Regions from separate parts of the Micromonospora sp. NBC_00421 genome, predicted to be linked through region 1. Evidence: predicted binding sites of a transcription regulator. Region 1 holds the regulator's gene; each other region holds the start of a gene.
What was found. Region 1 encodes HrcA, which represses chaperone genes, less so after heat shock. Its sites were predicted from a motif close to GGTTNGCACNCTCNNNNNGAGNGTGCNAACC; they were not measured.
Positions count from the first base shown of each region.

Region 2: a site for HrcA is predicted at 1,520-1,550, ahead of groES (co-chaperone GroES). Genes of this name have one in related genera too.
Region 3: a site for HrcA is predicted at 1,114-1,144, ahead of OHQ87_RS21020 (FmdB family zinc ribbon protein). Genes of this name have one in related genera too.

Region 1 is NZ_CP107929.1:64,152-67,340, forward strand. It holds gene OHQ87_RS00275 (DUF4870 domain-containing protein) at 6-626, opposite strand; gene hrcA (heat-inducible transcriptional repressor HrcA) at 864-1,886, shown strand; gene dnaJ (molecular chaperone DnaJ) at 1,960-3,105, shown strand.
Region 2 is NZ_CP107929.1:6,683,524-6,686,712, forward strand. It holds gene ybaK (Cys-tRNA(Pro) deacylase) at 1-56, opposite strand, end outside; partial or broken gene OHQ87_RS31475 (THUMP-like domain-containing protein) at 67-507, opposite strand; partial or broken gene OHQ87_RS31480 (methyltransferase domain-containing protein) at 573-1,335, opposite strand; gene groES (co-chaperone GroES) at 1,685-1,999, shown strand; gene groL (chaperonin GroEL) at 2,072-3,189, shown strand, end outside.
Region 3 is NZ_CP107929.1:5,000,385-5,003,573, forward strand. It holds gene OHQ87_RS21010 (sensor domain-containing diguanylate cyclase) at 1-240, opposite strand, end outside; gene OHQ87_RS21015 (5-formyltetrahydrofolate cyclo-ligase) at 326-961, shown strand; gene OHQ87_RS21020 (FmdB family zinc ribbon protein) at 1,170-1,586, shown strand; gene OHQ87_RS21025 (flagellar biosynthesis protein FlgA) at 1,934-2,593, shown strand; gene OHQ87_RS21030 (hypothetical protein) at 2,715-2,897, opposite strand; gene OHQ87_RS21035 (hypothetical protein) at 2,994-3,189, shown strand, end outside.

The DNA of each region.
Region 1 (3,189 bases):
GGGGCTCACTTGATGAAGCTGGTGGACATCGGGTAGCGGTAGGCCTGCCCCTCGTTGGCCTTCATGCCGGCGATGATCCCGAACAGGATCTGGATCACCACGACCGCGATGCTGGGCAGGAAGAGCAGGCACCAGCTCACGAAGAGCAGCACGAACGCGATGATCGACCAGAGGATCTGGAAGTTCAGCGCGGCCAGCGCCTGGGCCCGGACGGCCGGCGACTGCTGACCGCGTACCAGGTAGGCGATCAGCGGGGCGACGAAGCCGAGCGGACCGAAGCTGATCAGCGCACCGGCGGCACCGCCGAAGTGCGCGACAAGTGCCCAGGTCTTGTCCTCGTTGTTGGCGTAGCCACCGGCCGGGGCGCCGTACGCGCCGGCGGTCGGATATCCGCCACCGGCCGGGGGGTAGCCGCCCGGCGGCGGGTAGCCACCGGACGGACCGTAGCCGCCCGACGGCGGCTGGTCACCGGTGGGCGGCGGATACCCGCCGGGCGGGGGATACCCGCCCGACCCCGGGGCACCGGACAGTGGTGCGGTGGGTGGCTCGTATGGCGAGCCCTGGCCAGCGTTCGGGTCCGGCGGGTAGCCGTCCCCCGCGCCGGGCGGGCGAGGTGGTTCAGTCATGCCGCCACGGTAGGGGCTGCCGGCAAGGGCGCACCAGAGCGACACTGGTGAGGTTGGCCTCGACGTTCGGTCAGCGACCGCGCCGGCCGCCCGCCGGGGGCGGCCACACCGACGGTCCGTCGTTGATCATCGCGGCGGCGGTACTGCCGTCGTAGACTGGCACTCGCTACAGTCGAGTGCCAGAGCGGTTGCCGGGCGCAGCGGCTGCCCCGGTCGACGTGCATCAGGAGGTGGGAGATGGGTCTCGACGACCGCAAGCTCGCCGTGCTGCGGGCGATCGTCGAGGACTACGTCGCCACGCAGGAACCCGTCGGCAGCAAGACGCTCGTCGAGCGGCACCAGCTCGGGGTCTCCCCGGCCACCGTCCGCAACGACATGGCGGTGCTGGAGGAGGAGGGCTACATCCGGCAGCCGCACACCAGCGCCGGCCGGGTGCCCACCGACCGCGGCTACCGCCTCTTCGTCGACCGGCTCTCCCGGGTCAAGCCGCTCAGCCCGGCCGAGCGCCGGGCCATCGAGCGCTTCCTGGTCGGCGCGGTCGACCTGGACGACGTCGTGCACCGCACCGTGCGCCTGCTGGCGCAGCTCACCCGGCAGGTCGCCGTGGTGCAGTACCCGTCGCTGGCCCGCTCGTCGGTGCGGCACCTGGAGCTGGTGCCGATCTCCACCACCCGGCTGATGCTGGTCATGATCGCCGACACCGGGCGGGTGGAGCAGCGGCTGGTCGAGCTGCCCGCGCCGGTGCCCGCCGACGACGTCACCGACCTGCGCCGGTTGGTCAACGAGAAGCTGGTCGGCAGCCGGTTGTCCGACACCCCGCCGTTGGTCCAGGCGCTTGTCGAGGAGTCCGCGCCGCACCTGCGCGGTGCCATGACCACCCTCTCCACCGTGCTGCTGGAGACCCTCGTCGAGCGCACCGAGGAGCGGCTGGCGCTGGCCGGCACCGCCAACCTCACCCGGGGCGGCCTGCTCGACTTCCAGGGTTCGCTGCGTCCCATCCTGGAGGCGCTCGAAGAGGAGGTGGTCCTGCTCAAGCTGATCGGCGAGGCCGAGCCGAGCACCACCCGGGTGCTGATCGGCGACGAGAACGAGATCGACAACCTCCGCGCCGCCTCGGTGGTCAGCACCGGGTACGGCCCGGGCAGCACCATCGTCGGCGGGTTGGGTGTGCTCGGCCCGACCCGGATGGACTACCCCGGCACCATCGCCACGGTGCGGGCCGTGGCACGCTACGTGGGCGAGCTGCTGGCCCAGAACTGACCAGTCAGGGCCGACGGCCGGCTCCGGCCGCCGACCGGCGCAACGCGAGACGAACATGAGGACACGGAACGCAGTGGCCAGGGACTACTACGGCATCCTCGGCGTGAGCCGGGAAGCCTCCGACGACGAGATCAAGCGCGCCTACCGCAAGCTGGCGCGGCAGTTCCACCCGGACGTCAATCCGGACCCGGAGGCACAGGAGAAGTTCAAGGACATCAACGCCGCGTACGAGGTCCTGTCGGACGATCGGAAGCGGCAGATCGTCGACCTGGGCGGCGACCCGCTCGCCCCGGGCGGCGGGGGTGCCGGCGGCCCGGGTGGCCCCGGTGGGGCGGGCCCGTTCGTCGGTTTCCAGGACATCATGGACGCCTTCTTCGGCGGCGCCGCCGGTGGCGCACGCGGACCGCGCCCGCGTACCCGGCCGGGTGCCGACGCGATCCTGCGGCTGGAGCTGGACCTGCACGAGACCGCCTTCGGCGTCGAGGCCCCGATCACCGTCGACACCGCCGTGCTCTGCACCACCTGCTCCGGGGCGGGCACCGCAGCCGGCACCCACCTGGCGACCTGCGAGGCGTGCGGGGGCCGGGGCGAGGTGCAGTCGGTGCAGCGGACCTTCCTCGGCCAGGTGGTCTCGGCCCGCCCGTGCACCGTCTGCCAGGGCTACGGCACCACCATCCCGCACCCCTGTCCCACCTGCGCCGGCGACGGCCGGGTGCGGACCCGCCGCTCGCTGACCGTGAAGATCCCCGCCGGGGTCGAGGACGGCATGCGCATCCGGCTGGCCCAGCAGGGCGAGGTCGGCCCGGGTGGTGGCACCGCCGGTGACCTCTACGTCGAGATCCACGAGCGCCCGCACGACGTCTACTCCCGCAAGGGCGACGACCTGCACTGCCGGGTCACCGTCCCGATGACCGCCGCCGCGCTGGGCACCCGGCTGACCATCAAGACGCTGGACAGCGAGGAGACCGTCGACGTCAAGGCCGGCACCCAGCCGGGCAGCACGCTGCGGCTACGCGCCCGGGGCGTACCGCACCTGCGCGGCACCGGCCGGGGCGACCTCTACGTCCACCTCGACGTGCGTACCCCCACCAAGCTCGACGCCGACCAGGAGAAGATGCTGCGGGACTTCGCCAAGACCCGGGGCGAGGAGGTCGCCGAGCTGAGCAAGCAGGGCGGTTTCTTCTCCCGGATGCGCGACGCCTTCAACGGCCACGCCTGACCGGCCCGTTCGGGCTCGCGCCTGATCGTTCCGGTCGGGGTCGGGCTGTCGGGGTCGGGCCGGCGCTGCCGCGTCGCTCCGGTC
Region 2 (3,189 bases), 610 kb from region 1:
TAGGTGATCTTCCGCTTGGTCAGCAACGCCGTCGCCGCGGTGGCCTGTCCCGCCATGCCGGCCACGTTAGCCCGGCCGGCCCCCGCCCGCGACCGGTCGACCGACCAGCACCGTCGGTGCCCCGGCGACCCGGGTCAGCACCAGGCTGGCCGGGTTCTCCCCGACCAGCCTCAGGTCCCGGCGCAGTTGCTCCGGCGTCAGCGCCGAGCCCCGTTTGAGGATCTCCACCCGGCCGACCCGACGTTCCCGCAGCAGTGCGCGCAGCCGCTTCAGCGAGAACGGCAGCACGTCGACGATCTCCAGGCAGCGGCCGAACGGGGTCGGCTGCGGGGTGTCCGCGTACAGGTAGGCGATCGTCGGGTCGGCCAGCGTCGCGTCGAGGGTGTCGGCCAGTTCGGCGACCAGGTGCGCGCGGACCACCGCCGGGTCCGGGTCGTACAGGTAGCGCCGGACCGGTCCGACCTTGGCCTCGGCCGCACCGGTGCCGGTCAACTGGTGGGCGGCGGCCGGCTCGCCGCCGGCGGGCCGACCGGAGGCGGTGCCGTTCGCCGAGCGCTGCCGGTCGGCGGGTCCCGGCCGCAGCACGGTCGCCCGGCGGGGCACCTCGGCGAGCCGACCACACCAGAGGGCCGCCTCGACCAGGTCGCCGTCGACGCTCACCCACTCCGCCTCGGCCCCGGCCGGGATCAGCGCGTGGTCGAGGCCGGGGGCCACCTTCACCACCGTGTGCGGCACCCGCCCGGCCAGCCCGGTGACGAAGTCCCACGGTGGTGAGTAGGCGTTCGGGTCGAAGATCCGTCGTCCGGTGCCGGCCCGTCGCCGGGCCGGATCGCAGAAGACCGCGTCGACCCGGGTCACGTCGAACGCCGTCGCGTCGCCGCACTCCACGGTGAACATCGCGGCCAGCCCGGCGGCCTCGGCGTTCGCGGCGGCCAGCGCGGCGGTGACCGGGTCGGCCTCCACCCCGTACACCCGGATGCCGGCGCGGGCGGCGGCGAGCGCGTCGGCGCCGAGGCCGCAGCCCAGGTCGGCGAGGGCGCGCACCCCGGCGGCGGCGAGCCGGGCGGCCCGCCGGTCGGCGACCACCCGCCGGGTGGCCTGCTCCAGGCCGGGGCGGGTGAGGAACATCCCGGCCGCCTCCGGGCCGAACTTGCCGACCGCCCGGCGGCGCAGCTCGGCCTGGGTCAGCGCGGCGGCGGCCAGCCCGGCCGGCACCCCGCGCGACCGCAGCGCCGCCGCCGCGGCCAGCGGATCGCCGCCGGCCACCTCGGTCGCCGCGGTGAGCACGGCCGACCCCTCGGGGGTACGCAGCGCGGCGAACTGGTCCAGATCCACCCGCCCATTGTCCGGTCCGTCCCGGAGGTCGACTCGGGCGGGCCGAGGTCGCGGCCTCCGGGCGGGGTCGGCACCGCAGGGTCGCCACCGTTGAGTCGATCATGGCCGGGGTTGGGCCGGGGCGACACGGGAGGTGTCTCGTTGGCACTCTCCTTGACGGAGTGCTAGCCGAGGAATAACCTGCGATTAGCACTCTCACCCTGAGGGTGCCAGCGTCCCGGGCCATCCGGTCCGGGTGCTGAACGCCAGGCGGACCGGCACCCGCGACGACGGCCCCGCCCGGTGGCATGTGGCAATTGACGCTGGTCGGACTCTCGGCCGGCAACGAAACCAAGTACCCCAGGAGGGTATGCCCGTGACTACCGCGACCAAGGTTGCGATCAAGCCGCTCGAGGACCGCATCGTGGTCCAGGCGAACGAGGCTGAGACCACCACGGCGTCGGGCATCGTGATCCCCGACACCGCCAAGGAGAAGCCGCAGGAGGGCACCGTCCTCGCCGTCGGCCCGGGCCGGATCGACGACAAGGGCAACCGCGTGCCGCTCGACGTCAAGGTCGGCGACACCGTCCTCTACTCGAAGTACGGCGGCACCGAGATCAAGTACGCCGGCGAGGAGTACCTGGTGCTCTCCGCCCGCGACGTTCTCGCGGTCATCGAGAAGTAACCAACCGATTCCAGTGTCGTCGCCCCGGTCCGGCTCGCCGGGCCGGGGCGACGTCGCTTCGAAGGGACATTCATGGCGAAGATCCTGAGCTTCTCGGACGACGCCCGGCACCTGCTGGAGCACGGTGTCAACGCCCTCGCGGACACGGTCAAGGTCACCCTCGGCCCGCGCGGGCGCAACGTCGTCCTGGACAAGAAATTCGGTGCGCCGACGATCACCAACGATGGTGTGACCATCGCCAAGGAGATCGAGCTCACCAACCCCTACGAGAACCTCGGCGCGCAGCTGGTCAAGGAGGTGGCGACGAAGACCAACGACGTCGCCGGCGACGGGACCACCACCGCGACCGTGCTGGCCCAGGCGATGGTGCGCGAGGGCCTGCGCAACGTGACCGCCGGTGCCAACCCGGCCGGCCTCAAGCGGGGTGTCGACGCGGCGGCGGCCAAGGTCTCCGAGGCGCTGCTCGGCCGGGCCGTAGAGGTGGCCGACAAGAAGTCGATCGCGCACGTCGCGACGATCTCCGCGCAGGACGCCACCATCGGCGAGCTGATCGCCGAGGCGATGGAGAAGGTCGGCCGCGACGGTGTCATCACCGTCGAGGAGGGCTCCACCCTCACCACCGAGCTGGAGGTGACCGAGGGTCTGCAGTTCGACAAGGGCTTCATCTCGCCGAACTTCGTCACCGACTCGGAGTCTCAGGAGTCGGTGCTCGACGACCCGTACATCCTGATCACCACGCAGAAGATCTCGGCGATCGAGGAGCTGCTGCCGCTGCTGGAGAAGGTCCTCCAGAACAGCAAGCCGCTGCTGATCGTCGCCGAGGACGTCGACGGTCAGGCGCTGTCGACCCTGGTGGTCAACGCGATCCGCAAGACCATCAAGGTCTGCGCGGTCAAGGCCCCCGGCTTCGGCGACCGCCGCAAGGCGATGCTCCAGGACATGGCGATCCTGACCGGCGCCGAGCTGGTCGCCCCGGAGCTGGGCTACCGGCTCGACCAGGTCGGCCTGGAGGCGCTCGGCACCGCCCGGCGGGTCGTGGTCGACAAGGAGAACACCACGGTCATCGACGGCGGTGGCAAGTCCGCCGAGGTTGCCGACCGGGTCGCCCAGATCCGCAAGGAGATCGAGGCCTCCGACTCCGACTGGGACCGGGAGAAGCTGGCCGAGCGGCTGGCCAAGCTCTCCGGTGG
Region 3 (3,189 bases), 2.3 Mb from region 1:
GGCCGCGCCCGCCCGGCTGGCCGGGTCGGAGCGCAGGGCGACCGCGTCGGCGGCGGCCCGCAACTGCTGGCAGAGCGCGTCGATCGAGGTACGGACGGCGGACGCGGCCAGGCCCAGCCGTTCGGTGGACCGGCTGCGGTCCACCGTCGACAGCGTGGTGCCGACGAAGGCAGCGCCGAGCAGCACCGGGCCGAGCACCACCGTGAGAAAGGCCGCCGTCAACCGCCCGCGTAGCGTCAACGCTGTCCCCCCGGAAGTCCCAGGCCCGTTCCTGCGATGCTGACACAGAGCGACCGATTTGACAGCGTTGCGTCAGGAGTGTTGCGTGCCCGATTTTTCTGCCGAAGCGGAAGTCGTCCATGCGGCGAAACGCGAGACGCGCGCCGCGTTGCTCGCCCACCGCCGGGCGCTCACCGCGCCGCAGCGGGCCACCGCCGCGATGCGCGTCCAGGCCGAGCTGACCGAGTTGGTACGCCGCCTGCGCCCGACCAGGATGACCGGGTACGTGCCGGTCGGCTCGGAACCGGGCGGCCCCGACCTGCCCGAGGTGCTCCGCACCGCGCTACCGGCCGGGGCGGAACTGCTGCTGCCGGTGCTTTGCGACGATCTCGACCTGGACTGGGCGTCGTACGCCGGGCCGGGCACCCTGGTCGCCGCCGGTCGGGGCATGCGCGAGCCGGACGGTCCCCGCCTGGGCCGGACGGCGATCACCGGGGCGACCCTGGTGGTGGTGCCCGCGCTGGCGGTCGATCGACGCGGGATGCGGTTGGGTCGGGGCGGCGGCTCCTACGACCGGGCCCTGGCCCGGGTGCCGGCGACCACCCTGACCGTGGCGCTGCTGCACGACGGCGAGCTCCTTTCCTCGCTACCCGCCCAGCCGCACGACCGGCCGGTGCGGGCGGCCCTCACCCCGTCCGACGGCCTGCGCCCACTCACTACGACCCCCTCCGCCACACCCTGAGCGCCCCCGCCTCCGTCGACCGGCGGTCCTCCTGCCCGCTCTCCCGACGGCGGGGCGGTGCTCCGACACCCGCGTCCGCTCCGCCGGGTGTGGGGTGCCGGGGGGTGACGATCGTCCCCGTCCGCTGGACGAACCCGGGTCGCATGACGCACCATTGGCACTCGAATACGCCGAGTGCCAATCGGCCGTGCCAGATCCGGAGGAGAACGTGCCCACGTACCAGTACGCCTGCACCGCGTGCGGCCACCAGCTCGAGGCGGTGCAGTCGTTTTCCGACGAGCCGCTGACCGAGTGCCCCGCCTGCGAGGGGCGGCTGCGCAAGGTCTTCAACTCGGTCGGTGTCGTGTTCAAGGGTTCCGGCTTCTATCGCACCGACTCCCGGGCCTCGGGCGCCGAGGGCAAGAGCGGCGCCGCGAAGTCGGAGAGCACCTCCTCCGGTTCCGGCACGGACTCCTCGGGCTCGGGCAAGTCCTCCTCGGGCACGTCTTCCTCGGGCTCGTCCTCCTCCTCGGGCACGGGTTCGGGATCCTCAGGCTCGGGATCCGCCCCAGGATCGGGTTCGGGTACTTCGACGAGCGGTGGTTCCGGCTCGACCAAATCCCCCACCGCCAGCACTCCCGCCTGACCCCGCACACCCCCGACGTCCCTGCCGCCCCCGGGCCGCAGGAACGTTCGACACCCTCCCCCTCCCTCCCTCCCCCTCCTCCCTCCCCCTCCTCCCCTCCCTCAGCGTTGATCAAGAGGTTTCGGTCAAGAATCGGCCTTCTGGTGACCTAAATCTCTTGATCACTCCCGGCTCGTAGCTCCGTCTGGGTGGGGGACGGGAGCGGGGGGTGGGGGGGTGGGGGGTTTTCCACAGGTTCGTTTGTTGTCCACAGGCTGCGGACGACGGCTCGTGGGTTGGTGGTCCCGCGCCTAGCCTGCTGAAGCGGGATGCCGGCAGGGCGCCCGGTGAGCGGCGGAGGTGTGGTCATGACGGCCGGTGGCATGGATGGTGAGGGCTCGCTGCGGCCGTTCCGTTGGCCGCGCCGCCCCGGCGGGGGAGCCCTGCTGCGGGCGGCACTGGTGGCCGCCCTGCTCGGATTGGCGGTGCTCGTCCTGGACACCCCGACCGGCTGTCCCACCAGCGCTGCACCACCCACCGTCTCCCTCGCCGCCGCAGGCTCCTCCACCCCGACGACCGACCCGGGCGGATGTCCCGCTCCGCCGACCGGGGCGACGGACGGGGCTGCCGCCGCGAGCCAACCCGGCCACGCTCGCATCGCACCCACCCCGGGTACCGGCGGGACCGTTGTCCCCGGTGGGGCGGACGGGAGCCGGTCCGCCGACGGGGACACCCCGGCCGCGCTGCCGCTGCCGAGAGGCTTCGTGGGGGTGCCGGTACGTCTGGCCGAACCGGCCGCCCTCGCGGTCCTCCGCCCCGGCGCGCGGGTCGACCTGCTCGTGGTGCCGGGTGGTCGGACGGCCGGTGAGACCATCCTGCTGGCGGCCGACGCGCTGGTGCTCGACGTGGTGGGTGGAGGTGCCGCCGACGGCTCGTCCGCGCTCTACCTGGCGGTCCGGCCCGATCAGGCGCAGCGCTCCGTCGGCCAGCCGGAGGGCAGCCGGTTCAGCGTCGTGGTCCGGGGCTGAGCCACTCACGTGTCGACACAGCGGTATCGCACCCGCCCGGGTGCGCCACCGGAAGTGGATCCCGCCGGCCCCACGTCAGGACGATATTGATCGTGCGGGCCCGCACGATGGCCGGCGACGCTCAGTCCCAGTGCGGAGGACGCTCGGCGAGCAACCAGTCGTCGTTGCCACCACGGCGCTCACCCCAGCCGAAGTCGGTGTCGTCGGCGGTCTGCTCGGGCAACACCACGAAGTCGTCGCTGAGGTCGACCGCGCGGTCGTCGTCGCCGGGCACGCCGCGCCCGGCCGGGTCCTCGGTGATCACAACCGGCAAGACTACCCGGAGGACCGGCCCGATCGACCATCCTGCGGAATGGCGGGTCGACCCGTTCCGCGGGCCTGGTTGGTAGCGTCGGACGGCGTGACGACGCCCAGCGGTGCCAGCCCCGAGGACGACTACTGGCGACGCCCGCCCGCGCAGCAACCCACCCCCGCACCCACCGAGCCGACGCCCCCGACGAACGCAGCCGAGCCGAAAGCCGAAGCCGGATCGGGGTGGCCTGCGGCGGGGGGTTACACCGGGCCGCCGCCGACCATGCCGCCGCCGCCGGGCTGGC